DNA from 3 places in the Pseudoxanthomonas fibrivorans genome. Region 3 is predicted to be linked to each of the others. Evidence: predicted binding sites of a transcription regulator. Region 3 holds the regulator's gene; each other region holds the start of a gene.
The links. Region 3 encodes FliA, which starts transcription of late flagellar genes. Its sites were predicted from a motif close to TAAAGTTTNNCNNNCNNNGGCCGATAA; they were not measured.
Positions count from the first base shown of each region.

Region 1: the regulator FliA is predicted to act here: its motif matches at 4,819-4,845, upstream of ACA089_RS10890 (HD-GYP domain-containing protein).
Region 2: the regulator FliA is predicted to act here: its motif matches at 8,514-8,540, upstream of ACA089_RS15055 (HDOD domain-containing protein).

Region 1 is NZ_JBGNUG010000001.1:2,338,508-2,348,710, forward strand. It holds gene ACA089_RS10855 (2-hydroxychromene-2-carboxylate isomerase) at 1-251, shown strand, start outside; gene ACA089_RS10860 (DegV family protein) at 332-1,273, shown strand; gene ACA089_RS10865 (hypothetical protein) at 1,352-1,696, shown strand; gene ACA089_RS10870 (Dph6-related ATP pyrophosphatase) at 1,696-2,376, shown strand; gene fghA (S-formylglutathione hydrolase) at 2,409-3,302, opposite strand; gene ACA089_RS10880 (S-(hydroxymethyl)glutathione dehydrogenase/class III alcohol dehydrogenase) at 3,313-4,422, opposite strand; gene ACA089_RS10885 (metal/formaldehyde-sensitive transcriptional repressor) at 4,481-4,756, opposite strand; gene ACA089_RS10890 (HD-GYP domain-containing protein) at 4,905-6,128, shown strand; gene ACA089_RS10895 (hypothetical protein) at 6,478-7,731, shown strand; gene ACA089_RS10900 (hypothetical protein) at 8,000-9,526, shown strand; gene ACA089_RS10905 (glutamate--cysteine ligase) at 9,520-10,203, opposite strand, start outside.
Region 2 is NZ_JBGNUG010000002.1:348,818-359,020, reverse strand. It holds gene mpl (UDP-N-acetylmuramate:L-alanyl-gamma-D-glutamyl-meso-diaminopimelate ligase) at 37-1,440, opposite strand; gene ACA089_RS15090 (adenylate kinase) at 1,550-2,116, opposite strand; gene ACA089_RS15085 (6-phosphofructokinase) at 2,268-3,536, shown strand; gene ACA089_RS15080 (helix-turn-helix domain-containing protein) at 3,541-4,329, shown strand; gene ACA089_RS15075 (VOC family protein) at 4,411-4,851, shown strand; gene ACA089_RS15070 (hypothetical protein) at 4,858-5,436, opposite strand; gene ACA089_RS15065 (sodium-translocating pyrophosphatase) at 5,654-7,681, shown strand; gene ppa (inorganic diphosphatase) at 7,834-8,367, shown strand; gene ACA089_RS15055 (HDOD domain-containing protein) at 8,601-9,707, shown strand; gene ACA089_RS15050 (sulfotransferase family protein) at 9,730-10,203, opposite strand, start outside.
Region 3 is NZ_JBGNUG010000001.1:955,346-965,548, reverse strand. It holds gene ACA089_RS04570 (BlaI/MecI/CopY family transcriptional regulator) at 1-44, shown strand, start outside; gene ACA089_RS04565 (M56 family metallopeptidase) at 37-2,223, shown strand; gene ACA089_RS04560 (chemotaxis protein CheA) at 2,273-4,147, opposite strand; gene ACA089_RS04555 (protein phosphatase CheZ) at 4,166-4,801, opposite strand; gene cheY (chemotaxis response regulator CheY) at 4,798-5,190, opposite strand; gene ACA089_RS04545 (RNA polymerase sigma factor FliA) at 5,252-5,995, opposite strand; gene ACA089_RS04540 (P-loop NTPase) at 5,992-6,885, opposite strand; gene flhF (flagellar biosynthesis protein FlhF) at 6,872-8,314, opposite strand; gene flhA (flagellar biosynthesis protein FlhA) at 8,351-10,203, opposite strand, start outside.

The DNA of each region.
Region 1 (10,203 bases), 1.4 Mb from region 3:
GCCTGGGGATCGCCGATCCCGCCGCCGCGCTGGCCGATCCGGCGGTGAAGGACCGGCTGCGCGCCGGCACCGATGCCGCGCTGGCCGCGGGGGTGTTCGGCGTGCCGACCCTGGACCTCGACGGCGAACTGCTGTGGGGCAACGACAGCCACGACCTGATGCTGGCCGCGCTCGAGGATCCGGCGCTGCTGCGCGAAGGGGCGCTGGCCGGCGTGGACGCCCTTCCGGTGGGGATCGAGCGCCGGCGCTGACCCTTCCGGCAGTCGCCATGCGCGCCGGTTTTGCGATAGGGTTCACGCACAAAACGTGCATGCCAACACGGGAGGGGCCCATGCGCATCGGAATCGTGGTCGATTCGACCTGCGACCTGCCAGGCGAATACATCCAGCGCAACAACGTGGTCCTGCTGCCGATCACGGTGCGCATCGGCGACGCGGTGCTGGCCGACCACCGCGACGAGGAAGCCACGCTGAGCTTCCTGCATGCGCACGTGGCCGAGCGCGGGCACGAAGCCGAGACGGTTCCCTATTCGGTCGAGCAGATCCGCGACCTGTTCCTGGGCAAGCTCGTAGTCGACTACGACCATGTGTTCTGCCTGACCGTGACCAAGAGCCGCAGCCCGATCCACGAACACGCGGTCCAGGCCAGCTTCGCGATCCTCAACGACTACAAGCCGGTGCGCCAGGCCGCCGGGTACAACTCGCCGTTCGCGCTGCGCGTCATCGACAGCCAGAACCTGTTCGCGGCGCAGGGCATCGGCGTGGTCGAGGCGGTGCGGATGCGGCAGGCCGGCGAGAGCGTGCAGAAGATCCGCGAGCGGCTCGAGGAGCTCGCGCTCAACACCCACGGCTACATGGTGCCGCCGGACCTGTACTACCTGCGCAACCGCGCCCGCACCAAGGGCGACCGCAGCGTCAGCCTGTTCAGCGCCGCGCTGGGCACGGCGCTGGACATCAAGCCGATCCTGCACTGCTACCGCGGCGAAACCGCGCCGGCGGGCAAGATCAAGGGCTTCGAGCCGGCCGTGCAGAAGCTGTTCGACTTCACCATCGAACGGATCAAGGCCGGGCTGATGACGCCGACCCTGTGCGTGAGCTACGGCGGCGAACTGGCGGGATTGCGCGCGTTGCCCGGCTACGCGCGCCTTCGCGACGCCTGCACCGCGAACAACATCGAACTGTTCGAGAGCGTGATGAGCCTGACCGGCATGGTCAACGTCGGCAAGGGCGCGGTGGTGGTCGGGTTCGCCGCCGCCCCGCACAGGTTCGGCTGAGTCCGGCGACGCGGCGACCACGCCGGCTTCGCGGCCGGCCGTGCCAGACTGCGCGTCATCGTCACCCCGGAGCCTCCCATGTCCGTCCGCTACCACATCCGCCTGCCGGATCCGGCGCTCGCGCGCGGCAGCGATGCCGCCTTGTCCTTCCACGCACACGGCGCCGACGCTTTCGCGGCGGAGCTGGAGGACGCGCTGCGCACCCCCGCGCTGTTCGAGCGCTGGCGCGCGATGCAACCGGAACCCGACGAGGTCGACCCGGCCCTGGGCGTGACCGATCCGCAGGCGCGGGTCAGCGGCGCACAGCACACGCTGTCGATCGACCTGGTCGCGGTGACCGCGATCCCCGGCGACATCCTCAAGCAGCGCCTGCGCCTGCTGGCGGGCAGCCACTGGGAACTGCGCAACGTCAGCCGCGGCTGATGGCAACGCCGGTACTGCTGGCCTGGAGTGGCGGCAAGGACGCGGCGTGGGCGCTGCACGAACTGCGGCGTGGCGACGACGTGGTCGTCGTGGGGCTGCTGACCACGGTGACGCGCGAATACGGACGCGCGTCGATGCAGGGCATCCGGGTCGAGGTCCTGCGGGCGCAGGCGGCCGCCGCCGGCCTGCCGCTGCTCGAGGCGCCGATCCCGGCGCAGTGCGACAACGCGACCTACGACGAAGCGATGGCGAGCGCCCTGGCGGAGGCCGGGGCCCGTTGGCCGGGTGTGCGGACCGCCGCCTTCGGCGACCTGTTCCTGGGCGACATCCGCGCCTATCGTGCCCAGCGCCTGGCGGCCGCCGGGTGGGACCTGCTGACGCCGCTGTTCGGCTCGGATACCGCCGCGCTCGCCCGGCGGATGCAGGCCGGCGGCCTGCGCGCGGCGCTGTGCTGCGTCGACACCCGGCAGCTCGATGCGCAATTCGCCGGACGGGCCTTCGACGGCGCGCTGCTCGAGGCGCTGCCCGCCGGCGTGGACCCCTGCGGCGAGAACGGCGAATTCCACACCTGCGTCTGGGCCGGCCCGATGTTCGCCGCGCCGCTGCAGCTGCGACGCGGCGACACCGTATTGCGCGACGGACGCTTCGCCTATACCGACTTCGACATCACCCCGGGCTAGTGCCGGGTGGTCCGCGACCTGCGCCGGCCGCCTCAGTGGCCGCCGCAGCAACCGCCGTCGTGGCCGTGCGGGACGCCTGCATGCACCCTGGCATCCCCCTGCATCGCGGCGGCATGGTGGGCGATGTGTTCGCCGATGAAGCTGGCGATGAAGTAGTAGCTGTGGTCGTAGCCCGGGCGCATCCGTAGCTGCAGCGGATGCCCGGCGGCCACGGCCGCGGCCTGGAGCAGCTGCGGCCGCAGCTGCCCGTCCAGGAACTCGTCGTCGCCTCCCTGGTCCACCAGCAGCGGCAGTTTCTCTTCCGCGGTCCGGACCAGTTCGCAGGCGTCGTATTGCTTCCACGCTTCGCGGTCGGCGCCAAGGTAGGCCGAGAACGCCTTCTCGCCCCACGGCACCTTCGACGGGGCCACGATCGGCGAGAACGCCGACACGCTGCGATAGCGGCCGGGATTGCGCAGCGCGACCACCAGCGCACCGTGCCCGCCCATCGAGTGCCCGCTGATCGCGCGCACGTCGCCGACCGGGAAGTGCGCCTCGACCAGCGCAGGCAGCTCCTGGGCCACGTAGTCGTACATGCGGTAGTGCCTCGACCAGGGGGCTTCGGTCGCGTTGACGTAGAAGCCCGCGCCCTTGCCCAGGTCGTAGCCGTCGGCATCGGCGACGCCGTCGCCGCGCGGGCTGGTATCGGGCGCGACGACGACCACGCCGTGCTCGGCCGCGTAGCGCTGCGCGCCGGCCTTGGTGATGAAGTTCTGCTCGGTGCAGGTCAGGCCGGACAGCCAGTACAGCACCGGCAGCTTCGCGTCCCGCGTCGCCTGCGGCGGCAGGTACACGGCAACATCCATGGTGCAGCCCAGGACCCCGGATTCGTGCCGGTAGACGTCCTGCCAGCCGCCGAAACAGGCACGGTGTTCGATGCGCTCCATGTCCGGCGCCTCAGTAGTGCACGACGCTGCGGATCGACCTGCCTTCGTGCATCAGGTCGAAGGCGTCGTTGATCTGCTCCAGCGGCATGGTGTGGGTGACGAACGGCGCCAGTTCGATGTCGCCCTTCATCGCATCCTCGACCATGCCGGGGAGCTGGCTGCGGCCCTTGACCCCACCGAACGCGGTGCCCTTCCACGTGCGCCCGGTGACCAGCTGGAACGGGCGGGTGGAGATTTCCTGCCCGGCGCCGGCGACACCGATGACGACCGACTGGCCCCAGCCGCGGTGCGCGCATTCCAGCGCCGCGCGCATCACGTTGACGTTGCCGATGCACTCGAACGAATGGTCCACGCCCCAGCCGGTCATCTCGACCACCACCTGCTGGATCGGCGTGTCGTGGTCCTTCGGGTTGACGCAGTCGGTGGCGCCGAACTGCCGCGCCAGCTCGAACTTGGACGGATTGGTGTCGATGGCGATGATCCGGCCGGCCTTGGCCTGGCGCGCGCCCTGGATCACCGCCAGGCCGATCCCGCCCAGTCCGAACACGGCGACCGAATCGCCTTCCTGCACCTTGGCCGTGTTGTGCACGGCGCCGATGCCGGTGGTGACGCCGCAGCCGAGCAGGCAGACATGTTCCGGGTTGGCCTCGGAGTTGACCTTGGCCAGCGAGACCTCGGCCACGACCGTGTACTCGCTGAAGGTCGAACAGCCCATGTAGTGGTAGACCGGCTCGCCGTTGTAGGAGAAGCGGCTGGTGCCATCGGGCATCACGCCCTTGCCCTGGGTCGCGCGCACCGCCAGGCACAGGTTGGTCTTGCCGCTGGTGCAGAACAGGCACTGCCCGCACTCGGCGGTGTACAGCGGGATCACGTGGTCGCCCGGCTGCACCGAGGTCACGCCCTCGCCCACCTCCACCACGATGCCGGCACCCTCGTGCCCGAGCACGACCGGGAACAGGCCTTCCGGATCGTCGCCGGAGAGGGTGAACGCATCGGTGTGGCAGACGCCGGTGTGGGTGATCCTCACCAGCACTTCGCCGGCTTTCGGCGGGGCGACGTCGATCTCGACGACCTGCAGCGGCTGGCCGGGACCGAAGGCGACGGCGGCACGGGACTTCATGGCATGGACTCCTGCGATGTTGCGGATGCGGAAGGACGGCGGCTCGCGCCGCGGGGAGCTACTTGAGGTAGGAACGCACCAGACCGGTCATCTCCTCGACCCGGGCCTGGCGCTGCGCATCGGAGGTGGCCGGCTGGCCGAACTCCTCGCGGATGTGCGCTTCCATCACTTCGGACATCAGCCCGTTGACCGCGCCGCGGATGGCGGCGATCTGCTGCAGCACCGGGCCGCAGTCGGCGCCCGCCTCCAGCGCGCGCTCGAGCGCTTCGGCCTGGCCCATGATCCGCCGGACCCGGGCAAGCACGCGCTTCTTCTCGTGGGCACTATGCGGCATGCGTCGCTCCGGGCTGATCCAGTACTGGGGTATAGTATCACGCGTCCGCCGTGGCGCGTCCTCAAGCTGCGCCGCGTGCCGGCCGATAAGGGTCCATAGGCCTGTCCCGCCCCTGGCCGGGCGGGCGGCGCAAGGCTGGCGGACCCCCATGTTCAAAACCATCCACGTCGACCAGCTGCGCCCGGGCATGCATGTCCAGCGCCTCAATGGCCCGTGGCTCAAGCATCCGTTCTGGCGCGGCACGTTCATCGCCACCGAGCGCGACATCGAACGCCTCCAGGCCAGTGCCGTGGAGTCCGTGGACATCGACGTGCGTCGCGGGGTGGACGTCGACGAGGCGTCAGGCACGGCCGCGACGGACGATGCCGGCACGTCGGCGCCCGACGCCATGCCTCTCCCGGCGGTACCGCCGGCGGCGGCCGTGGCAGCGCCCGCAGCGACCCTGGAATCGGAACTGAGCCGCGCGCGCCGCATCTGCCAGGACGGCCGCGACGCGGTGGAGGCGATGTTCCGCGAAGTCCGCATGGGGCGCATGGTCGATCCGGCCGCGGTACTGCCATTGGCCGAGGAGATAACCGCATCGGTCGACCGCCACCCGGCGGCGCTGATCAGCATCGCCCGGCTCAAGACCGCCGACGACTACACCTACATGCATTCGGTGGCGGTCAGTGCGTTGATGGTGGCGCTGGGCCGCCAGCTCGGGCTGGACGAGGACGACTGCCGCGAAGCGGCCATGGGCGGCCTGCTGCACGACCTGGGCAAGGCGTGCATGCCGGTCGACATCCTCAACAAGCCCGGCCGCCTGACCGACGAAGAGTTCGAGGTGATGCGTTCGCATCCTGCCGAAGGCGAGCGACTGCTGCGCGCGAGCGGACTGGAGAACGCGAGCGTGCTGCACATGGTCCGCCACCACCACGAGAAGTTCGACGGCGGCGGCTACCCGTCGCGGCTGGCGGCGGACGCGACGCCCCTGCTCACCCGGATGAGCGCGGTCTGCGACGTGTACGACGCGATCACCTCCAATCGCCCCTACAAGGAAGGCTGGGATCCGGGCGAATCGCTGCGGCGCATGGCCTCGTGGAAGGGCCACTTCGACCCGGCCGTGCTCAAGGCCTTCGTCGCCAGCGTCGGCATCTACCCGATCGGCACCCTGGTCCGCCTGTCCAGCGACCGGCTGGCGGTGGTGGTCGAACAGCGTCCCGGCGCGCTCTCCACGCCGCGCGTGCGGGTGTTCTTCTCGGCACGTTCGCGCAGCCAGATCCTGCAGCATGACCTGGACCTGGCCGATGCCGGCTGCGGCGAACGCATCACCGGCGTGGAATCACCGCGGCAGTGGGGTTTCCGCGAGCTGGAGAAGCTCTGGGCTCCGTGAGCCTTCACGGCGGGGCATGCGCGCCACGCCTTCCAACCAGGACCGCGGCGGCGGTCACGTGTCGAGCCGCATCGGCCAGACCTGCGACGACAGGCTGACGGCCCGACCTGTTGCCGACCCTCCGTCGCGGCCCCGCTGCCACGACGCCGGAGCCGGTGCGATCGGGCAAGCCGGAACGTGAGGTCCGACAGACACCATCACCTCCCCCGCACTGCGAAGGCCCGCACGTGCACGCGCTGCCGCGGTCGCGGCGCCACGGACGGACCCTGCGCCCCGCGAACGACGCGGCGTGTCCTCGCGGCACCGCTTATGGCGTGTCCAGTCTCGAATCCATCCGTTCCGGCCTGCCATGAACGCCCGTCGCCTCCGCCTCGCCCTTCCACTCGCCCTCGCCTCCACCGCGCTTCCCGCCGGCAGCGCGCCCTCCGGCGGCCCGGAGACCCAGGTCTGGATCGACGTGGCCACCCACCACCAGGCCGGCATGCCCGACATGGGTTCGATGATGGGCGGCATGGGCGGGATCGCGGCGAAGATGATGGGCGGCGGCCAGGGCGCGATCGGCTATCCCGATGCCAGGCATCCGGTATTCACCGGCAAGTTCTTCGACGTGGCCATGCTCAACACCCTGGACCCGGGCAAGCCGGCCGAGCAGCAGGTGCCCGCCGCGCTCGGCCTCGGCGCCGCACTGCCGCTGCTGCCGCCGACCGCCAGCCGCGGCGACGAGGTGGGCGGGCCCACCGAGATGCCCGACGGCGAAATCCACATCAAGTACTACTGGGGGTGCGGGACCGCGGTACGCGCCGGCCAGCCGCGCGAGACTCACATGCGCGCCAAGGGCGGCAGGTTCGAGCTGAGCGGTGATCCGATGCAGGGCCGCTATGCGCCCGAACGTGGCATCCGTCCCAATCCCTCCTACGTGCTCTGGCCCAATCCCCGCACCGCCAACCGCGCGCCGGCCAGCGCCTCGCTGGTCGGCCAGCATCGCATCACCGGACCCGGCGTGCCCGAATCCCTCAAGTTCGAACTGCAGCAGGCCGCCGACTTCATGCCGAAGATCGCGCTCACCCAGAGCGGGGAGCTGGCCAGCGGCTTGACCCTGGGCTGGCAGCCGGTGGAGCGGGCCAAGGCGTATTTCCTGCATGGCATCAGCCTGCAGGACAAGACCATCGTGATCTGGAGCAGCGCCGAGGTGCCCGATGCGGGCCAGGGCGTGGTCGATTTCCTGACCGGGGCGCAGGTGGATCGCTGGCTCAAGGAGAAGGTGCTGCTGGCGCCGTCGACCACCTCGTGCGCGATCCCCGCCGGCATCTTCGCCGACGCCGCCAGTGGCCAGGCCAGCCCCGGGATCCTGAGCATGATCGCCTATGGGCCCGAGACCCATATCGCCTGGCCGCCGAAGCCGGCCGACCCGAAGCAGCCGTGGGATCCGGAGTGGAACGTGCGCATCCGCACCAAGTCCACGGCCGGCGCGCTGCTGGGCATGGACCTGTCCGGCATGGACGGCATGGATGCGGGCGACGCCGCCGCGCCGCAAGGCCAGCCGCAGAAGCCCGAGGAAGGCGCGACCAAGAAGCTGCTGCGTGGGCTGCTGCGCAACCTCTGAGCCGTCCTGGCCCCGTTCTCCGGCCCGCCGCGTGGCGACCGCGACGTCCAGGACGGGTGCCGACCGGTCCATGCCGCGAACGGACGTGTCCCACGCCATGCGCGCCCCGCACCGCCTTGCACTCGTGGCCTGCGCCATGGCGCTGTGTGCGTGTTCGTGCACCCCCGACGCCGATCGCACGGCCGAACCGGCGCCGGCGGCGAGCACCGGTCTTGCCCCGACGCGCGCGGACGTCGACAGGTTCCTCGCCGCCGGCCCTGACCCTTCGTTGCAGCAGCTGCGCCCGCTGGACTACTGGCTGCACTACAAGGTGATGCAGGCCACCGGCGTCGAACAGGCGCTGGGCGGCGAAGCGCAGGCGCTGGCCGCGTTGAAGGCGCTGGCGGAGGACTACGAGCGCCAGGCACGCGGCGCGCAGGCGGACGTGCCGAGGATGATTCCGGCCGCGTTCACCGGCGAGGGCATGAACAGCGGCCTGCTCGGCCTGGGTATCGCCAGCTTCGGAGGCCTGGTCTCCGGTGGCATGGTGTCCGGGATGGTCAGCGACATGTCCGACGACCGGCTGGCCGAACTGACCCGCGCCGGGCCGGTGCAGCTCGGCGGCAAGGACGGCGGCTACGCGATCGCGGTCGCCCCGGACGGCAGCCTTTCCCAGGACATCAGCTTCGAGGGAAAAGTGGCCGAAGGCCTGACCGGCAAGGTCAAGGTGAAGACGAAGATGGACGCCTGCCCCGATGCGTCGGGCAAGGTGACGGTCGAGTCCGACGTCGACTCGACGATGCAGGTCGCCGGCAAGCCCGGCACCGGCGGCTACGTCCGTTCGCACTTCGTCTATGAGCGCTACCTGGACGACGACGCCCACCTGGTCGACGGCCCGGACGGCTCGTCGTCGAACCTGCGCATCTCCCTGGGCGGGACGGAAAACGGCCGGGACCAGAGCCTGGACCTGACCACCGGCTGGACGCGCGGCGGCACCGAGCTGTTCACCGAGCACGGCCACAGCGGCTTCAGCATCTTCCGCATGGACGAAGCGCAGCGGGCGATGAAGATGGTGGAGAGCGCGCAGCTGCTGCAGACGTTGATGGCCGAGGTGATGCTGCGCGGCATGAAGCAGGCGCCGTGGGAAAGCGGCCGCTGCATCCGCCTGGATGCCCGCAGCACGCCGTCGAAACGCAGCGGCGCGAAGCCTTCCACGTCCTTCGACGTCGTCGCCGCGCCGCGGGTGAAGGCCGATGGCAGCATGCCCGGCGGCAGCGTGCGCGCCACGCTCGACGGCGGCCAAAGCCTGGCCCGCGACGGCGAGAAGCTGGCACCGGATGCCCGGTACGCCTACGTGGCGCCGTCGAAGAAGGACCAGTCGGCGAGCATCGCCTTCGAAGCGCGCAGCAAGCGGGGCGTCGGCCGGGCGACGCTGGCGTTCGACACCAAGGAGCAGCAGGCGTACCGGATCGCCGGCGGCCAGAACGATTTCGTCGCCAACACCGTGGCCTGTTCGCTGGGCCGGCCGTTCGACATCCCCAGCAGCGCAGGCATGGTGATGCACATGTCCGGCGGCGAGGGCGGCGGTTCCTGGACCCTCTCCGGCCACGCGGCCGGCGTGGCCTGGTCGGGCGGCGGCCGCTACACGGTGGCGCTCGACGGCGGGGACGGAAGCGGCACGCTCCAGGCCACCGGCACCTCGACGATCACCTCGCCGATGGGCCGCTTCTCCGACTCGGTGGCGCCGGTGTTCTCGCTGACGCCGGTCGAGCAGGACTGCACGGCCGATGGAGCACCGGCGCCGGCGCCTCAGTAGGCGAAGCCGGCGAACACCCGGTCGATGTCGCCGTTCCATGCCCCGTTGAACAAGGCCAGCTTGCGATCGGCCGCGGTCTGGCCGCTCTCGGCGATCTCGATCAACGGCTCGAGGAAGCGCGACTCGTCGATGCCGTCGGCGTTGAGCGCGGCGCGCCTGCGCAGGCCGGCGACCGAGATCTTCAGCGCCTCGACCGCCAGCTCGCGCACGTGCGCGCCCCGGAACGGCAGGCCAAGTGCATGCTTCGGCACGCCGTCGCGCAGCGCATGGCGTTCGGCGGTGCTGAAGTCCCTGACCAGGTCCCACGCCGCGTCAAGCGCGGCGTCGTCGTACAGCAGCCCGACCCAGAACGCCGGCAGCGCGCACAGCCGCGACCACGGGCCGCTGTCGGCGCCGCGCATCTCCAGGAACTTCTTCAGCCGCACTTCGGGGAAGGCGGTGGTCATGTGGTCGGACCAGTCGCGCAGGGTCGGCAGCGCGCCGGGCAGCACGTCCAGCTCGCCCTTGAGGAACTTGCGGAACGATTTGCCCGACGCGTCGACGTAGACGCCATCGCGGTAGGAGAAGTACATCGGCACGTCGAGCAGGTAATCGATGTAGCGCTCGTAGCCGAAGCCGTCCTCGAACACGAAGTCGAGCATCCCGGTGCGATCCGGATCGGTGTCGGTCCAGATGTG
Region 2 (10,203 bases), on a different contig from region 3:
GTAGCGCGCGGCGCGGCGACCGGCGTCACGGGCGCGTCATTGCCCGCCGGCGAGCAGGGCGACGAACCGCCGCGGCGCGCCGTCGAAGCCGCCGTTGGACATGAACACGACGTGGTCCCCCGGGCGTGCCGTGGCCTGCAGCGCCTGCAGCAGCGCATCGGTGTCGGCCGCGGTGCGCGCGTCGCCACGCACGGCGGCGACCACCTTGCCGGCGTCCCACGCCAGTTCGGGCCGGTGCAGGAACACCACCGCGTCGGCGAGGTCGAGCGAGGGCGCCAGTGCGTCGGCGTGCGCGCCCAGGCGCATCGAATTGCTGCGCGGCTCCATCGCCACCACGATCCGCGCGTCGCCGACCTTCGCGCGCAGGCCCTCCAGGGTGGTGCGGATGGCGGTGGGATGGTGGGCGAAGTCGTCGTAGACGGTGACGCCGCCCTGCGTGCCCAGCACTTCCAGGCGACGCTTGACGCTGGCGAAGCCGGCCAGCGCCGGGATCACCCGCGCCGGTTCGACCCCGACCGCATGCGCGGCGGCCAGCGCGGCCAGCGCGTTCATGACGTTGTGGCGGCCGACCAGCGGCCAGCGCAGGGTGCCGGCCTCCACCCCGCGGTGCCGCACCACGAACGCGCTGCCGTCGGACGCAAGCAGGCGCGCGCTCCAGTCGAAGCCGGCGCCGCCATCGGCGCGCGGGATCGCCACGGCGGCATCGTCCAGCCCGAACGTCTCCACCGGCGTCCAGCAACCCATCGCCAGCACCTGCGCCAGGTGCGCGTCCTCGCCGTTGACCAGCAGCCGGCCGGCGCGCGGCACGGTCCGCACCAGGTGGTGGAACTGGCGCTGGATCGCGGCCAGGTCGGGGAAGATGTCGGCGTGGTCGTACTCGAGGTTGTTGAGGATCGCCACCGTCGGCCGGTAGTGGACGAACTTGCTGCGCTTGTCGAAGAACGCGGTGTCGTACTCGTCGGCCTCGACCACGAACTCGCGCCCGCCGCCCAGCCGCGCCGAGGTACCGAAATCCTCGGCCACGCCGCCGATCAGGAAGCCCGGGTCGCGCCCGGCCGCCTGCAGCAGGAAGGCCAGGATGGTGGTGGTGGTGGTCTTGCCGTGGGTGCCGGCCACCGCCAGCGTGGTGCGGCCGGGCAGCACGCGCTCGGCCAGCCACTGCGCGCCGGAGGTGTAGCGGCGGCCGTCGTCCAGCACCTGCTCGACCGCCGGGTTGCCGCGCGAGAGCGCGTTGCCGACGACGACCTCGTCCGCGTCGGCGGCGACGTGCTCCGGCAGGTAGCCCTGCTTCAGGGCGATCCCGAGCTGTTCCAGCTGGGTGGACATGGGCGGGTAGACCGCCTGGTCGCTGCCTTCGACGGTGACGCCCAGTTCGCGGGCCAGGGCGGCCACGCCGCCCATGAAGGTGCCGGCAATGCCGAGGATGTGGATCTTGCTCATGCGCCGATTGTCGCCCAAGCCCGGCGCGATGTGCGTGCCGCGGCGGCGCCCGGGCAAAAGAAAACGCGCGCCGCCCGGAGGCGGCGCGCGTCGGGTGTCGCGCGGCGGCTCAGGCCTTCTTCAGCGCGGCGAGCACGCGCGCGGTGATCTCGTCCATGCTGCCGACGCCATCGATCCGGGTCAGGGTGCCGCGGCCCTCGTAGAAGCCGATCACCGGCGCGGTGGAATCGTTGTAGACCTGCAGGCGCTTGCGCACCGATTCGGGGTTGTCGTCGGCACGGCCTTCGGCCTGGGCGCGGCCGGCGATGCGCTCGACCAGCAGGTCGGTGCCCACGTCCAGCTGCACCACCGCGTCCAGCGGCTGCCCGATCTTGGCCAGCAGCCCGTCCAGCGCGCCGGCCTGGGCCAGGTTGCGCGGGTAGCCGTCGAGGATGAAGCCGGCGTCCACGTCCTCGCGGCCCAGCCGCGATTCGAGCATGCCCAGCAGGATCTCGTCGGAGACCAGGTCGCCGCGGGCCATCACTTCCCTGGCCTGCAGGCCCAGCGGGGTGCCGGCGGCCACTTCGGCGCGCAGCAGGTCACCGGTGGAGATGTGCGGGACGCCGAGCGTTTCCTTCAGGCGCGCCGCCTGCGTTCCCTTGCCCGAGCCGGGCGGGCCCAGTAGTACCAGTCGCATCGATTGCTCCCAGGAAGAAATGTCCCGTGGCGGCCGGGGGCGCTAGACTTCCGTCGCTGCGCACCACCGCATTGCACCGCACCATCGCGGTGCAGCTTACCCCATCCGGTGGCACTGTCCCAGAATTGTCCCCTCCGGAGGAACCGCGTCCATGGCCCGAGCCACCCCGCAAGGCACCCTGCTCTACGCCCAGTCCGGCGGCGTCACCGCCGTCATCAACGCCACCGCCAGCGGCGTGATCGGCGAGGCGCGGGCCCGCGGCATCAAGGTGCTGGCGGCCCGCAACGGCATCCTGGGCGCACTGCGCGAGGACCTGGTGGACACCTCCAGGGAGTCGGCCGCGGCGATCGCCGCGCTGGCCCACACCCCGGGCGGCGCGTTCGGTTCGTGCCGCTACAAGCTCAAGTCGGTCGATGCGGACCGCGCCAGGTACGAGCGCCTGCTCGAGGTGCTGAAGGCCCACGACGTGCGCTGGTTCCTCTACAACGGCGGCAACGACTCGGCCGACACCGCGTGGAAGGTCTCGCAGCTGGCGGCCGAATTCGGCTATCCGCTGACCTGTATCGGTGTTCCCAAGACCATCGACAACGACCTGGCGGTGACCGACACCTGCCCGGGCTTCGGCTCGGCGGCCAAGTACACCGCCGTGTCGGTGCGCGAGGCCGCGCTGGACGTGGCCGCGATGGCCGAGACTTCGACCAAGGTCTTCGTCTACGAGGCGATGGGCCGCCATGCCGGCTGGCTGGCCGCCGCCGCCGGCCTGGCCGGGCAGTCGCCGGACGACGCGCCTCAGGTCATCCTGTTCCCCGAGCGCGCCTACGACGAGGCCGCGTTCCTGGCCCGGGTCGACCAGGTGGTGAAGAAGGTCGGCTGGTGCGTGGTGGTGGCCAGCGAGGGCATCCGCGACGCGGACGGCAAGTTCGTCGCCGACGCCGGCGGCGGCAAGGACGCGTTCGGCCACACCCAGCTCGGCGGCGTGGCTTCGTACCTGGCGGGCAAGGTCAAGGACCGCCTCGGCTACAAGGTCCACTGGACCCTGCCCGACTACCTGCAGCGCTCGGCCCGGCATGTCGCCTCGAAGACCGACTGGGAACAGGCGCAGGCGGTCGGCAGGGCCGCGGTGCAGTACGCGCTCAAGGGCATGAACGCGGTGATGCCGGTGATCGTGCGCACCTCGTCCGTGCCCTACCGCTGGAAGATCGAACCGGCGCCGCTGTACAAGGTCGCCAACCACGAGAAGACCATGCCGGCCGGTTTCCTGCGCAGGGACGGCTACGGCATCACCGCGAAGGCACGCGAATACCTGGAGCCGCTCATCCGCGGCGAGGCGCCGCTGCCGTATGGCCGCGACGGCCTGCCGAAGTACGTGACGCTGAAGAACGTGGCGGTGAAGAAGAAGCTGCCGGCCTGGGAAGGCTGATGCGGTGAACGCACGCGCGCCGCTGCCGGCCGCGCTGCGGCCGTACGTCGGCAACGTGTGGGTGGGCCAGTCCCTCCGCGCGCGGCGCGAACACGTCATTCCCTCCGGCGAAATGCACCTGGCGGTCCGCGTCGACGGGCCGCCGCTGCAGCTGTATGCCGGCCGCGACGACGAGGCCGGCCAGGCGATCGCCACCGCGGTGGTCTGCGGCGCGCGCAGCCGGTACTACGCCAAGCGCACCGAGCCGGGCTGCACGGTCGGCGCGCAGCTGCTGCCGGGCGCCACCCGCGCCCTGCTGGGCGTCTCGGCCGCCGCCGTGGCCGAACGGCACGCGCCACTGCGCGAGTTCTGGGGCGGCGCCGTCGATGCACTGCACGATGCGCTGGCCCGCGCGCGAACCCCCGAGGCGCGGCTGGATGTGTTCGAGCGCGCCCTGCTGGCGCAGTTGCGCCCGGCCCCGCCGCTGCCCGGCGGCGTGGGGCGGGCGATCATCGCGCTGGACCGCGGCGCCGACCTGCAGGACGTGCTGGCACAGGCCGGCTGCAGCCACCGCCATTTCATCGCCCGGTTCCGCGACGCGACCGGCCTGGCGCCCAAGCGTTACGCGCGGCTGCGCCGGTTCCAGCGCGTGCTGGCGCAGGTGGACGGGCAGACCGACTGGAGCGGGCTGGCGGCCGAGCACGGCTACTGCGACCAGGCCCACCTGGCGCGCGACTTCCGCCAGTTCGCCGGGCTGCCGGCGCGCGCCTACACCGGCGGGCGCCTGCACACGCGCCACGTCCGGGTGGACTGAGCGGTCAGTTTTTTCCAAGCACCGGCGCCGTCCCCGCCCCATCCTGCCGGCACCGCCAGACGTCCGCGAAGGAGGCACCGCATGGCTACCCACGAACTGTTCGCCTACATCTGCGTGGCCGACGCCGCGCGCGCGATCGACTTCTACCGGCAGGCGTTCGGGGCCACCGAGAAGTTCCGGCTGGTCGAACCCGGCGGGCGCATCGGCCATGCCGAGGTCGACTTCGCCGGCACCATCCTGATGGTGTGCGAGGAATTCCCCGAGTTCGGCATCCGCAAGCCCGATCCGGCGCAGGGCCACAGCACCACCCTGCACCTGCACGTGGACGATGCCGATGCGACGATCGAACGCGCCGTGGCCGCCGGGGCCTCGCTCGACCGGCCGGCCAGCGACGCGTTCTACGGCGAGCGTTCCGGCGTGGTGGTCGACCCGTTCGGACACCGCTGGAACATCGGCCACAGCATCGAGGATGTCACCCCGGAGGAGATGCAGCGGCGGTACACCGCGCTGCTGGGCGGTTGACCGCCCTCAGCCGCAGCGGCCGGCGACGTCCAGCTGCGCGGTGTATTCGGGCAGCGCGCGCACCTGCCCGGCCGCGGCCTGCTTCTGTGCATCCTGCAGGTAGATCCGCACCTGGCCCTGTCCGTCGCGGGCCAGGTCCTGCGCCACCGGCTTGCGCCAGACCTTGACCACCGCCTCGCGCCCGGCGCAACCGGCCTGGGGGATGCGGGTCTCGGTGTTGAGGATCCAGCCGCTGGCCGGCGACGGGGCCGCCTGCGCGGCCTCCACGAAGCGTGCGCGCGGCTGGCAGGCGGGCGCGGTCTGCACCGCCTGCATCCGGTAGGGCTGCGCGTCCTGGCCGGTGAACAGTCCCTCCAGGCGGGTGCAGGCCTCGGGAATGGTCCGCACCGAATGCAGCGCGCCCACCGCCTGCGGCGCGCCGGCCTGCGTGTGTTCGGCCCTCGGCGCCTGTGCACGCAGTGGCGAGGCCACCGCCAGGACCGCCACGAGCACGGCCAGCAGGAAGGCCTGGCGGAAGCTCTCGGCATGGGCACGCTCGGCCCGGGCGAGACTGGAACGCGGGACGGGAGGACGGATCTGGGTCACGGCGGCGGATGCAGGTCGGGAATGTCGATCCTGTCACCGGCCGCATGAACGCCGTGTGGCCTTCGGACGCCGCCTGCGGTCATACTCGGGACGCTCCAGGGATGTTGAACAGTGCGACGCGCCTCGTTTACGGGACCGCTCCAGTGCTTCAGGCCCCAACGGCGTGCCCTCCTGTTCACCCTCGCTGGGTGGCATCCATCAACCTTGGGAGGGGTTCATGCTGGAACAATACGGTTTGGCGTTGGCACTGCTCTGCGCCGTCCTCGCAATCCTCTACGGCATCGTGTCCGCGCGCTGGATCCTGGCGCAACCGGCGGGCAACGAACGCATGCAGCAGATCGCCGCTGCCATCCAGGAAGGCGCGCGCGCCTACCTCAACCGGCAATACCTGACGATCGCCATCGCCGGCGCCGTGCTGTTCGTGCTGGTCGGCGTGTTCCTCAGCTGGTACACCGCGATCGGCTTTGCGATCGGCGCGGTGCTCTCGGGCGCGGCCGGCTACATCGGCATGAACGTCTCGGTCCGCGCCAACGTGCGCACCGCCGAGGCGGCGCGGCGTGGCCTGGGCCCAGCGATGGACGTGGCCTTCCGCGGCGGCGCGATCACCGGGATGCTGGTGGTCGGGCTGGGCCTGCTGGGCGTGGCCGGCTACTACTGGCTGCTGCAGCGGCTCGGCCTGAGCCAGGCCGACAACCTGCACGCGCTGGTCGGCCTGGCCTTCGGTTCCTCGCTCATCTCGATCTTCGCCCGCCTGGGCGGCGGCATCTTCACCAAGGGCGCCGACGTGGGCGCCGACCTGGTCGGCAAGGTCGAGGCCGGCATCCCCGAGGACGACCCGCGCAACCCGGCGGTGATCGCCGACAACGTCGGCGACAACGTCGGCGACTGCGCCGGCATGGCCGCCGACCTGTTCGAGACCTACGCGGTCACGGTGATCGCGACCATGCTGCTGGGCGGGTTGATGATCGACGAGGTCGGCCGCAACGCGGTGCTCTATCCGCTGGTGCTGGGCGGCGTGTCGATCGTGGCCTCGATCATCGGCGCGTTCTTCGTCAAGGTCAGGCCGGGCGGCTCGATCATGGGCGCGCTGTACAAGGGCGTGATCGTGTCCGGCGTGCTGGCGGCGATCGCGTTCTGGCCGATCACCACCTCGCTGATGGCGGACAATTCGCACGGCGCGATCAACCTCTACATCTGCGCCCTGATCGGCCTGGTCCTGACCGGCCTGATCGTCTGGATCACCGAGTACTACACCGGCACCCAGTACGGACCGGTCAAGCACGTCGCACAGGCCTCGACCACCGGCCACGGCACCAACATCATCGCCGGCCTGGGCGTGTCGATGAAGTCGACCGCGCTGCCGGTGGTGGCGGTCTGCCTGGCGATCTGGTTCGCGCACCTGCATGGCGGCCTGTACGGCATCGCCATCGCCGCCACCGCCATGCTGTCGATGGCCGGCATGATCGTGGCGCTGGACGCGTACGGCCCGATCACCGACAACGCCGGCGGCATCGCCGAGATGTCCGAACTGCCTCCGGACGTGCGCAACGTCACCGACCCGCTCGACGCGGTCGGCAACACCACCAAGGCGGTGACCAAGGGCTATGCGATCGGTTCGGCCGCACTGGCCGCGCTGGTGCTGTTCGCCGACTACACCCACAACCTGCAGGCCAACAACCCGGGCCAGGTGTTCGCGTTCGACCTGTCCGACCACACCGTGATCATCGGCCTGCTGATCGGCGGCCTGATCCCGTACCTGTTCGGCGCGATGGCGATGGAAGCGGTCGGCCGCGCCGCCGGCGCGGTGGTGGAGGAAGTGCGCCGCCAGTTCCGCGACATCCCCGGGATCATGCAGGGCACGGCCAAGCCGCAGTACGACAAGGCCGTGGACATGCTGACCCGCTCGGCGATCCGGGAAATGATCGTGCCCTCGCTGCTGCCGGTGGCCGTGCCGATCGTGGTCGGGCTGCTGCTGGGACCGAAGGCGCTGGGCGGCCTGCTGATCGGCACGATCGTCACCGGCCTGTTCGTGGCGATCTCGATGACCACCGGCGGCGGTGCCTGGGACAACGCCAAGAAGTACATCGAGGACGGCCATTTCGGCGGCAAGGGCAGCGAGGCGCACAAGGCCGCGGTCACCGGCGACACCGTCGGCGACCCGTACAAGGACACCGCCGGCCCGGCGATCAACCCGCTGATCAAGATCATCAATATCGTGGCGCTGTTGCTGGTTCCGCTGCTGTAAGCCATTGATCCTGCTGGATCCGAAGCCCCGGCCTGGCCGGGGCTTCGTCGTTTCCGCGGCCGCGGGACCGGGGTCGCCGGCTTTGTGCGCCGCAGCAGCCGAAGGCGTAAAATGGCCGCCTTTTCCCACCCCGCATCACCACGGAGCAGCACATGGGCCTCGACCAGGTCAGCGCCGGGCGCAATCCGCCCGAGGAAATCAACGTCATCATCGAGATCCCCAAGGACTCCGAGCCGGTGAAGTACGAAGTGGACAAGGAAAGCGGCGCGATCTTCGTCGACCGCATCCTCTCCACCCCGATGCGCTACCCGTGCAACTACGGCTACGTGCCCGACACCCTGTGCGGCGACGGCGACCCGGCCGACGTGCTGGTGGTGCTGCCGCTGCCGCTGATCCCGGGTTCGGTGGTGCGCTGCCGTCCGGTCGGCGTGCTGAAGATGACCGACGAGGCCGGCAGCGACGAGAAGATCCTCGCCGTGCCGGTGGCCAAGATCTTCAACGGCTACGCCCATGTCGAGGACATCGGCCAGGTGTCGCCGCACTGGCTGGAGCGGATCGGCCACTTCTTCGAGCACTACAAGGACCTGGAGAAGGGCAAGTGGGTCAAGCTCGACGGCTGGGGCAACGCCGCCGAGGCCAAGCAGATCCTCGTCGATGCGATGAAGCGCGCGGCCGACAAGGCCTGACGCGGCACGACGGTCGCCGGCCACGCCGGCGACCGTGGTCCCGGCCCGGGACTGCACGGCCGGCGCCGCTGGCGCGCCGCCGGCAAGGCAAAGCGGAACTGGCGCACAGATCCGCACATCGGCCCCCGCCCGCCCCGGTGCGGCCCTCAACTTCCCCGACACTGGCCCGATAACGGCCTACGAGCGCCCGGCATCCGCCGGCGCGCGCCGTTTCGACCTGTCTGGAGGTGTCCGTGCGCATTCTGTTCGTCGGCGACGAGGCCGTGTTCCCGGCCTCGCTGGTGGAGCTGGTGTCCGAACTTGGCGCGGACTGGACCGTGGAAAGCTGCGCCGACGGCGGCACCGCCATGGCCCGCGTGTCCGCCTCGCCGCTGGACGTGGTGGTGGTCGGGCCGGGGCTGCCGGACATGCCGGCCGCCACCCTGCTCGGGCAGGTCCGCACCCTGCGCGCGGAAGCCTCGCGCGTGGCGGTGATCGACGGCGGGCAGACGCCGCCGACCCGGATCATCGGCATGGCCCACCGCTTCCTGCCCACGCCGCTGGCGCCGGAGCTGCTGCTGGAAGCCATCGGCAGCCTCGAGGAACTGCGCGACCTGCTGGGCAACCCGCTGCTGCGGGAACGCATCGGCCGGGTCGAACAGCTGCCGTCGCCGCCGCAGCTCTACCTGCGCCTGATGAACGCGCTGGAGACCGACGAGCACACCAGCGCCACCGACATCGCCCGCCTGGTGTCCGGCGATCCGGCGATCGCGGCCAAGGTTCTGCAGCTGTGCAACTCGGCCTACTTCTCCAACGGGCGCACCATCACCGACCTGCGCGCGGCGGTGACCCGCCTGGGCATCGCCACCCTGCGCGACCTGGTCCTGGCCAGCGAGGTGTTCTCGCTGCCGGGCGCCGCCGGGGTCGACCGCAGCGCCCTGCAGCAGCGCGCCCTCGTCGCTTCGCGGCTGGCCAAGCGCATGCTGCCCGAATCCAGCGCCGAACTCGGCGCCACCGCCGCGCTGCTGGCCGACATCGGCCTGCTGCTGCCCGGCGTGCGCGACGAGCGCCAGCCGCTGGTGGACGGCGACGACCGGCCGGGCCACGCCGAGGCCGGTGCCTACCTGCTCGGCCTCTGGGGCCTGCCGATGCCGATCATCGAGGCGGTCGCGTTCCACCGCGCGCCCTCGCGCTCGAGCACCCGCAGCTTCTGGGTCACCGGCGCGGTGCACGTGGCCATGGCCCTGGCCGCTGGCGAGGAGCCGGACGAGGCCTACCTGTCCAGGACCGGCGTGCTGTCGCGGCTGGGCGACTGGCGCGATTACGCCGAATCGCTCAGCGCCACGCCGATGGCGGCCTGAGGCCGGGAGGCCTGCCGCGCGGTCACGTTTCCGGTGGCCGCGCCTGGCCGGCGCCGCCCGCGGCCAGCACCTGGCGCGCACGCGCCACGGTCGGCTCCAGCCCCGGCAGCAGCGGCTCGATCAGGCCGGCGTGCTTCTTCCACTTGTCCGGATCCGGACGCGTCAGCGTGTAGCGCGACAGCGGCAGCCGGGGCCCCAGCTCGCGGTCCCAGTCCAGCTCCAGCGCGGCGCACACGCGCTTCACCTCCGCGCCGGGATCGGCGAGGAAGCGGGCGTGGTCGATCGCCGTCCAGCGGCCGGCCGGCAAGGCCCCGAGATCGTCGAGGATCCGCTCGAGCGTCACCTGCCACTGCGTGCGCACGATCTCCTGCAGCGGCCTGGACGCCAGTTCGCGCCATCCCGGCACCAGCAGCAGCGACCAGGCCGGCAACGTCGGCGGCCAGCCCGGCAGGCGCGGATAGGTGACGAAACGCCCCGAGCGCCATGCGTCGATCAT
Region 3 (10,203 bases):
GCGAAACCCCGGCCACCGGCAAGGGAGGCAAGCGCCATGCATGAGCCGTTCGCGGAACTGGTTCCGGTACTCGGCCGGGCCCTGTTGCATTTCCTCTGGCAAGGCACGCTGATCGGCCTGCTGGCGGCCCTCGCCCTGCAGCTCCTGCGCGACGCACGGCCGCAGCTGCGCTACCTCGTCGCCTGCATGGCGATGCTGGCATGCGTGCTCGCGCCGCTGTGCACCATGGCCTGGGCGTGGACTGGCTCAATGGCCGGCGGTGGACCCGCGCTGCCGGCGTCCGGCGCGCTCGACGCGGGCGCGCAGCCCTCGGCCGTCGCCGTCATCGCCGCGCCGTTGCGCCATGCCGGCGCCGCGGTGCGCGGGATCGAACCGTTCCTGCCGGCGATCGTGCTGGCCTGGGCGGCGGGTGCCTGCACGTTGTCGCTGCGCCTGGCGGCGGGCGTCTGGTGGCTGGGGCGCCTGCCGCAGGTGGGGCCGGCATCGCTGCGCCACGCCTGGCAGGCGCGGCTGGACGCACTCGGGCGCCGCGCCGGCCTGCACCGCATGGTGGAGCTGCGCTTGGTCGCCGCGCTCGATTCACCGGTCGTGGTCGGCTGGTGGCGGCCGATGGTGCTGCTGCCGGCCTCGCTGCTTGCGCGGCTGCCGGCGGACTACCTGGAGGCGCTGCTGGCCCATGAGCTGGCGCATGTCCGCCGCCACGACTACCTGGTCAACCTGCTGCAGGGCATGGCCGAGGCGCTGCTGTTCTACCACCCGGTGACCTGGTGGCTGTCGCGCCGCATCCGCATCGAGCGCGAACACGTCGCCGACCGGCTGGCGGCCGAGGCCACCGGCGACCCGCGGCGGCTTGCGCGGGCCCTGGCCGCGCTCGCCGACGAACAGGCGGCGCGCCGCGCCGCGCCGCAACCCGCACTTGCCGCCCTGGCTCCCACTGGAGGATCCCTCATGAAGCGCATCGAACAGCTCGTCCGGCCCGGCCGCGCCACCAGCGGCGGCCGCGTGGTCTTCCCGCTCCTGGGACTGGCCGTCGCCAGCCTGGCCTTCTACGCCCAGGCGCACCGCGACCCCTCGGCCTCGCCGGCCGGCATCAACGTGTTCACCACCACGCCGGCCCCGGCGGGCGGCGGCGCGCGACCGGTCGTGGCGCTGGCCACTCCGAAGGCGGCCGCGACGGCGACGGTCGCGGCGGCGGCCACCCCGGCCGCCACGCCGGCGCCCGCATCCACCGCGCGGCCCGCCGCGACCGCCAGTGCCGCGGCGGCCCCGTCGCCGGCGGCCGCGCCGCAGGCGGCCACCGCGGTGCGCGCATCGTCGGTGCCGGCGCCGCCCGCACCGCCGGCCCCGCCGGCCGCCCCTGCACACAAGGCGCCCCCGGCCCCTCCGGCGCCGCCCGCCCTGCCCAGCGCAGGCGCGATCGCGGCCCCGCCGGCGCCTCCCGCACCGCCTGCACCGCCCCGGGTTAGCGTGCGCCAGCATGGCGACGGCGGCGGCGAGCCCTACGCGCTGGTGCGCAAGGGCGGCGACGGCTACCTGATGTCGGGCTCCAGCGACGACATGCCGCAGATCGAATCGGCGAAGCGCTCGCTGGACGGCGACTTCCTGTGGTTCCGCCGCGGCGGCAAGGCCTATGTCGTGACCGATCCGGCCACGCTGGCGGGCGTGCGCAGGTCATGGGCCGAGGCCGACGCGCTGGGTGAGCGGATGCGCGTGCTCGGCGAGGAGATGGAAGGACACGGCCGCAGGATGGAGGCGCTCGGCCAGCAGATGGAGCGCGTTTCCGCGGAGGCCATGCCGGCCGGGATCGAAGCGTACTCGCGGCGGATGGAGGACCTGGGGCGCCAGCAGGGCGACCTGGGCGAGCGCCAGGCGCGGCTGTCGATGGCGATGGCCCGCGCCGACGGCACGCGCCAGGCCGAACTGGAGCGGCAGATGCAGGCCCTGGAACGCGAACAGCTGGCGCTGTCGGCGAAGATGGAGGCGCAGTCCGAGCAGCTCGAAGCGGAGGCGGCGCGCCACCAGCAGCGCATGCAGCCGATGGAGGCGCTGTCGCGCAAGATGGAGGAGGCCTCCAGGCCGATGGAGGCGCTCGGCCGGCAGATGGACGGGCTCGGCCGGCAGATGGACCAGGTCAGCCAGCGCGCCGAGCGCGAGACCCGGCGGCAGATCGCCGAGGCGATGGACAAGGGCCTGGCCAGGCCGCTGCCGCAGCAGCGGCAGTAGGATCCGGCGGCGGTGCGTCCGCGAGGGCGCATCGCCATGCCGCGGCGCTTCAGCCCGACGCGCGCAGGCCGTCGACGTCTAGGATCAGCGCCAGGCGGCCATCGCCGATGAGCGTGGCACCGGCGTAGCCGGGCAGGCCGCGCAGCGCGCGCGGCAGCGGCTTGATCACCACTTCCTCGCGGCCACGGACCTGGTCGACGATCAGGCCGAAGCGCGAATCGCCCATCTGCAGCACCACCACCGTCAGCAGCGGCGCCTCGCGCGAGTCGATCCCCAGCCAGCGGCGCAGGTCGAGCAGCGGCAGGGTATGGGACTGGCGGTCGAGCACCGGCCGCCCGTCGAACCAGCCGAGCGAACCGGGCGCGGCATGCAGCACTTCCTGCACCCGCGCCAGCGGCAGCGCGTACACGTCGTCGCCGGCCTGCACGAGCAGGGTCGGCAGGATCGCCAGGGTCAACGGCACCCGGATCAGGAAGCGGGTACCGCGTCCCAGCTCGGACTGGATCTGGATCTGCCCGCCCAGTTCGCGGATGCGCGACTGGACCACGTCCATGCCGACGCCGCGCCCGGAAATGTCCGTGACTTCGGTCTTGGTCGAGAAGCCGGGCAGGAACACCAGGTGCAGGCATTCCTCCGGACCCAGGCGCGCGGCGGCCTCCGGGTCCAGCAGGCCCTTTTCGCGGGCCTTGGCGCGCAACCGTTCCGGGTCGATGCCGGCGCCGTCGTCCTGCACCTCGATGCCGACGTAGTCGCCTTCCTGCTGCGCCGACAGGCGCAGGCGCCCGACCCGCGGCTTGCCCGCGGCCTCGCGCAGCACCGGCGACTCGACGCCATGGTCGATGCCGTTGCGGACCAGGTGCACCAGCGGATCGGCCAGGGCCTCGACCAGGTTGCGGTCCAGCTCGGTCTCGGCGCCGACCATTTCCAGCTCGACTTCCTTCTGCAGCGAGCGGGCGACGTCGCGGGCGACCTTGGGGAAGCGCGAGAACACCTTGCCCACCGGCTGCATGCGCGTGCGCATCACCGCCGACTGCAGGCGCGCGGTGGCCACGTCGAGGCTGCCGACGGCGCGGTCGAGCTCTTCGTCCTTGATGCGCGAGCGCAGGGTCTTGAGCCGGTTGCGCGCCAGCACCAGCTCGCCGATCAGGTTGACGATCGCGTCGAGCCGGCGCGTGTCCACGCGCACGGTCTGTTCGGCCTCGGCCGCCGCGGCCTTGGGCGGGGCGGCGGCAGGCCTGGGCGCGGCCGGCGGGGCCTGGGTGCGCGGAGGCGCAGGCGGTGCCGGCGGCGCCGCGACGGCCGAGGCGCCGGGCGCGGCGGCGCCGTGCAGCTGGTCGAGCAGGGCCTCGAATTCGTCGTCGTCGATCATGTCCGGCGCCGCTTTCGCCGGGGCCGGGGGAGCGGCCTGCACGGCGCCGGGCGCGGCGCCGCCATGCAGCTGGTCGAGCAGGGCCTCGAACTCGTCGTCGTCGATCATGCCGGGCGTGGCCGGCGCCGCCACCGGCGCCTTCGCGGCCGCGGCCGCGGCCGGCGCGGGTGCGGCGACCGTGTCCAGGCTGAACTGCGCGATCAGTTCGGCCGGTGCGTGGGCCGGTTCGCTGCCGCCGGCGACCGCGTCGAGCATCGACTGCAGCCAGTCCAGCGAACGCTGCGCGGCGTCGAAATGCTGCGCCTCGAGCGCGGCCTGGCCGGCACGCACGGTGCCGAGGGTTTCCTCGGCGGCGTGGCACAGCTCGACCATCGCGTGGATGCCGAGGAAGCCGGCGCCACCCTTGAGGGTATGGAAGCCGCGGAACACGGCATTGAGCTGGTCGCGGTCGTCCGGCGCATGTTCCAGCGCGACCAGCTGCTCGCCGAGGCGGTCCAGGATCTCCTGTGCCTCGATGATGAAATCCGCCGCGATCTCCGGCGTCACCCCGCTCATGCCACGACTCCCATGGTGTTACAGGCCCAGGTCCGCCAGCAGGGCGTCGGCGTCGTCCTGCGAGACCGCATGCCGGTCCAGGCCGCTGACCGCCGGCCCGGCCAGCGCGGGGCCGGCCGGCTCCTCGCGCGGCGGCAGCCCGAGCGCGGTGAAGCCTTCGTGGACCTTGCGCACGATGCCGGCGACGCGGCGGATGATCTGCCCGGTCAGGTCCTGGTAGCTCTGGGTCAGCCCGATCTCGGTGAGGTTCTGGCGCACGCGGTCCAGCACTTCGTCCTGGCGTGCCGACACGCCCTCGATGCGCACGTCCTCGAGCAGGTCGCGGCACTGGTCCGACAGGTCCAGGGTGCGGTGGGTGGCCTGCTCGGTCATCGCCACCACGTGGTCCAGGCGCGCGCAGGCGTCGTCCAGCTCGGCGGCCTGGCCGTCGTCGCCGGGCAGCCGCGGCAGTTCGCCCAGCGCCTGGCTCAGTTCGCGGGCCAGCCGCCCCAGGCCCTGCACCAGCGGGCGGGTGCGGGCCGAGGCGAGCGCGTCGATCACCGCGCGCATGGCGCTCTCGTCGCCGCGCTCGAGTGCGTCCAGGGCCTCGTGCAGGCGCTGGATCAGCGCGGTCCGCTCGGGCGACACGGCGGCATTGCAGGCCACGGCGCTCATGCGGTGGCCGCCAGGCGCTCGAAGATCTTGCCGAGCTTCTCTTCCAGGGTCTGCGCGGTGAACGGCTTGATGATGTAGCCGTTCACGCCGTTCTGCGCCGCCTCGATGATCTGCTCGCGCTTGGCCTCGGCGGTCACCATCAGCACCGGCAGGGTCTTGAGCTTCTCGTCGGCGCGGATCGCGCGCAGCAGGTCGATGCCGGTCATCCCGGGCATGTTCCAGTCGGTGACCACGAAGTCGAACGGGGCCGCGCGCAGCGCCGCCAGCGCGGTGTGGCCGTCGTCGGCCTCGGCGGTGTTGCTGTAGCCCAGGTCGTTGAGCAGGTTCTTGACGATGCGGCGCATCGTCGAGAAATCGTCAACGATCAGGATGCGCATGTTCTTGTTCACTACGTGCTCCGGTTCTGTGGCTCTGCGGTGGTGCGGGGTGGGGCGGCGGGTGCGCGGCCGGCTATTCGTCTTCCAGGCCGGCGTCGCGCGATTCGTACTGGGACAGGCGGCCGCGCAGGCGCAGCACGGCCTGGCCGTGGATCTGGCAGACCCGCGACTCGCTGACCCCGAGCACGGCGCCGATCTCCTTGAGGTTGAGCTCCTGCTCGTAGTACAGCGACAGCACCAGCTGCTCGCGCTCCGGCAGCAGGCCGATCGCGGCCGCCAGCTCGCGGCCGAAGTCGCTGCGTTCCAGGGTCTGCTGCGGGCTCATGCCGCCGCTGTGGATGGTCACTTCGCCGTGGTCCTCCACGTGCGAGTCCAGGCTCAGGACCTGGCCGCGCGAGGCGTCCTCGAGCAGGCGCATGTACTCCGGCAGCGGCATGTCCAGGTGCGCGGCCACCTCCTGAGGGGTGGCGGCGCGGCCGGTGGACTGCTCGACCTGGCGCATGGCGGAGGCGGCGTCGCGGGCGCGGCGGTGGACCGAGCGCGGCACCCAGTCGCCGCGGCGGATCTCGTCGATCATCGAACCGCGGATGCGGATCGAGGCGTAGGTCTCGAACGAGGCGCCCTGGTCGGGGTCGTAGCTGCGCGAGGCCTCGATCAGGCCGATCATGCCGGCCTGGATCAGGTCGTCGACCTCCACGCTCGCCGGCAGGCGCGCCGCCAGGTGGTGGGCGATGCGGCGCACCAGGTCGGCGTGGCGGGTGACGGCGTCGTCGGCGGCGCTGCGCTGGACGGCGCGGTATTCGGCCAAGGCGTTCATGCCACCGCTCCCTGCCGCGCACCCTGTGCGAGCATCCGGTCGACGAAGAATTCGATGTTGCCGCGCGGGGCGAGCGGCGCTTCCCAGCGCGCCGCGCGCCGCGCGATCTCGGCGATGGCGCGGGCCGAGGGACTGGCGGGGTAGGCGGTGGCGACGGCCTGCTGGCGCTGCACCGCCAGGCGCAGCCAGTCGCACTGCGGCACCGCGCCGAGGAAGTTGAGCGAGACGTCGCCGAGGAAGCGCTCGCACACGCGCGAGAGCTTCTCGTACAGGCCGCGGCCTTCGGCCGGGCTGCGCACCATGTTCGCCACCACCTGGACCCGGTCCACGCCGCGCTCGCGCGACAGGACCTTGATCAGGGCGTAGGCGTCGGTGATCGAGGCCGGTTCGTCGCAGACCACCACCACCGCGTCCTGCGCGGCCTGGCAGAAGGTCAGCACGCTGTCGGTGATGCCGGCGGCGGTGTCGACGATGAGGATGTCCAGGTCGCGCTGCAGGTCGTTGAACACGTTGACCAGGCCCACGTGCTGGGCCGGCTGCAGCTCGGCCATGTGCCGGCGGCCGGAGGCGGCGGGCACCACCAGCATGCCGTTGGGCCCTTCGAGGATGACCTCGTCCAGTTCGCAGCGGCCGGAGACCAGGTCGGCCAGGGTGTGCTGCGGGGACAGGCCCAGCAGCACGTCGACGTTGGCCAGGCCCAGGTCGGCGTCCAGCAGCAGGGTGCGCTTGCCCAGGCCCGCCAGCGAGGCGGCCAGGTTCACCGACAGGTTGGTCTTGCCCACGCCGCCCTTGCCGCCGGTCACGGCGATGCTGCGCACGGCGCGGCCCGGCGTGGCGGTGTTCGGGTTGGCGGGGGCGGGGTTCAAGGCGGCGTGCTCACGCGACGGCATGGTCGTGCTCCGGGATGTTCGGCTTATCGGCCGCGCGCCGCAGATCTTCAAGGCGGAGGACCAGGCTGGCGGCATTGGCGCGGTGGAGGTCGTCGGGGACCCGCTGGCCATCGGTCACCCAGGTCAGCGGCAGCTGGTGGTCGACCACCACCGACAGGGCGCTGCCCAGGCGGCCGGTCTCGTCCAGCTTGGTCAGGACCACGCCCTGCGGGCGGGCGGCGCCGAAGCGGCGCACGACCTCGTCCAGGTCGGCGTAGTGCGAGTTGGCCGGCAGCACCAGCAGGGTCCGCACCTCGCGGGCGGCGCGCAGCCAGTTGAGCTGGTTGGCCAGGGCGCGGTCGCGCTGGCCCAGGCCGGCGGTGTCCACCAGCACCAGCTTGTAGTCCTGCAGGCGCTGCAGCAGCTGGATCAGCGCGGCGTCGCTGTCGGCCTCGTGCACGGCCACGCCCAGCTGGCGGCCGTAGCTGTGCAGCTGTTCGCGGCCGCCGATGCGGGCGGTGTCGGTGGTGACCAGGGCCACGTTGCGCGCGCCGTGTTCGGCGGCGTAGCGGGCGGCGAGCTTGGCGATCGTGGTGGTCTTGCCGGCGCCGGTCGGCCCGACCAGGGCGATCACGCCGCCCTGCTCGAGCGGGTCGACCGGGCACACCGGCAGCCGCCGCGAGACCAGGCCCAGCATCAGGCCGCGGCCGCGGTGGGCGGGGGTGTCGGCGGGCAGTTCCAGCACGGTATCGCGGGTGATGCCGGCGTCGAAGCCGTAGTCCTCCATCAGCTCCATCGCCTGCAGCCGCACCGGCGAGCCGCGCAGGCGCTCGTCGGTCAGGCGGTGCATCTCGCGCTCGATCATCTGCCGCATCTGCGCCAGCTCCTCGCGCATGGCCAGCAGCTGCTCGTCGTTGGCGGGGGTGGCGGGTACCGGCACGGCGGCCAGCGGCGACGGCGCGGGCGCGGCGGCGGGTGCCGGCTCGGCGGGCGCGGGCGCGACCATGGCCGGGGCGTCGGCGATCGGCGCGGGCGCTTCCGGGATGGCGGCGCGTTCGGCCGGCGGCGCGGAGACCGCCAGCGCGGTCGGGGTCGTCAGGGCGGCGGCCATCGCCGCGGCGAAATCCGGTGCCGGGCGGGCCGGTGCCTGCACCTGTACCGGCGGGGCCGGCGGCAGGGCGTCGAGGAACGGATTCGGCCGCGCCGCGATCCGGGCCTCGGCCTGCGCCGCCGCCCGTGCGGCCGCGGCGGTGGCTTCGGCTTCGGCGGCGCGCTGCGCGTCGAGCAGCGCCTTCTGCACCGCGTTCTCGTCGTAGTTGCTGGCGGCGACGATCTCCACGCCCTCGTCGGTGCGGCGGTTGGACAGGATCACCGCGTCCGGGCCGTGCTCGGCGCGGACCATGCGCAGCGCGGTGCGCATGTCGGCGGCGACGAATCGTTTGATCTTCATGACTGCTCCTTACCCGCTACCTGTTCCGTCATCGCTTCAGCTGATCGTGCCGACCAGCTTGAGCCGCTTGTCTTCCGGCACCTCGGTGTAGGCCAGCACCGACAGCGAGGGCACGCTGTGGCGGACCAGCCGCGCAAGCGCGGCGCGCACCGTCGCCGGCACCAGCACCACCGCCGGCTCGCCGCGCGCCTCCTGGCGGCCGGCGCAATCGGCCAGGCTCTGCTGCAACCGCTCGGCCAGGCCGGGCTCCAGCGCGGCGCCGGAAGCGCCTTGCGCGGAATCCTGCAAGACCCGTTCCAGCGGCGCGGCCAGGGTGAACACCGGCAGCTCCGGCGAGGCGCCGGCGATCTCCTGGACGATGAAACGGCCCAGCGTGTTGCGCACCGCGGCGGTCAGCACCGCCGGGTCCTGGCTGTGCGCGCCGTGTTCGACCAGCGATTCGGCGATCTTGCGCAGCTGGCGCACGGGGATGCGCTCGACCAGCAGGTTCTGCAGCACCCGCACCACCACCGACAGCGGCAGCGCCTTGGGCGTGAGGTCCTCGGCCAGCTTCGGCGCGCTCTTGGCCAGGGTCGCCAGCAGCTGCTGCACCTCCTCGTGGCCGAGCAGCTCGGGGGCGTGCTCGCGGACCAGGTGCGAGAGGTGGGTGGCGACCACGGTGGCCGGGTCGACCACCGTGTAGCCCATCGATTCGGCCTGGGCGCGCTGGTGCGGCAGGATCCACACCGCGTCCAGGCCGAAGGCCGGGTCCTTGCCCTTGATGCCCTCGATGCTGCCCAGCGCGCCGCCGGGGTCCAGCGCCAGTTCGCGTTCGGGATGGATCTCGGCGGTGGCCACCGGCACGCCGTGCACCAGCAGGCGGTAATGGTTGGACGGCAGTTCCAGGTTGTCGCGGATGTGAACCGGCGGCACCAGGAAGCCGATCTCCTGGGTCAGCTTGCGGCGCACGGCCTTGATCCGCGCCATCAGCTCGCCGCCCTGCGCCTTGTCCACCAGCGGGATCAGCCGGTAGCCGACCTCCAGGTCGAGCGGGTCGACCGGGCGCAGTTCGTCCCAGTCCAGGTCGGCGCCGGACTGGCCCGGCGCCGGCAGTGCGCCGGCGATGGTCCCGTCGCCATCGGCGTCGCCGGCCAGCTCGCTGCGCTTCCACAGCTTCCAGGCGCCGAAGCCCAGCGCGGCGCCCAGCGTCAAAAAGGCGACATTGGGCATGCCCGGGACCAGGCCGACCACGACCAGGATGCCGGCGGCGATCGCCAGCGCCTTGTGCTGGCCGAAGGCCTGGCCGACCATCGCCTGGCCCATGTCCTGGGCGCGAGAGGCGCGGGTGACCAGCATGGCCACCGCGGTCGACACCAGCAGCGCCGGCAGCTGCGCGACGAGGCCGTCGCCGATCGACAGCAGGGTGTAGGTCGACGCCGCGTCGGCCGCGGCCATGCCGTGCTGGAACATGCCGACCGCGAAGCCGCCGACCAGGTTGATGAACAGGATCAGGATGCCGGCGATCGCGTCGCCGCGGATGAACTTGCTGGCGCCGTCCATCGAGCCGTAGAAGTCGGCTTCCTCGCGGACTTCCTCGCGGCGGGCCTTGGCTTCCTCGCGGGTCAGCAGGCCGGCGTTGAGGTCGGCGTCGATCGCCATCTGCTTGCCGGGCATCGCGTCGAGGATGAAGCGCGCGGTGACCTCGGAGATGCGCCCCGAGCCCTTGGTGATGACCACGAAGTTGATGATGGTCAGGATCGCGAAGACCACGATTCCGACCGCGTAGTTGCCGCCGACCACGAACTCGCCGAACGCGGCGATCACCTTGCCGGCGGCCTCGTGGCCGTCCTGCCCGTGGAGCAGGATCACGCGGGTCGACGCCACGTTCAGCGCCAGCCGCAGCATCGTGG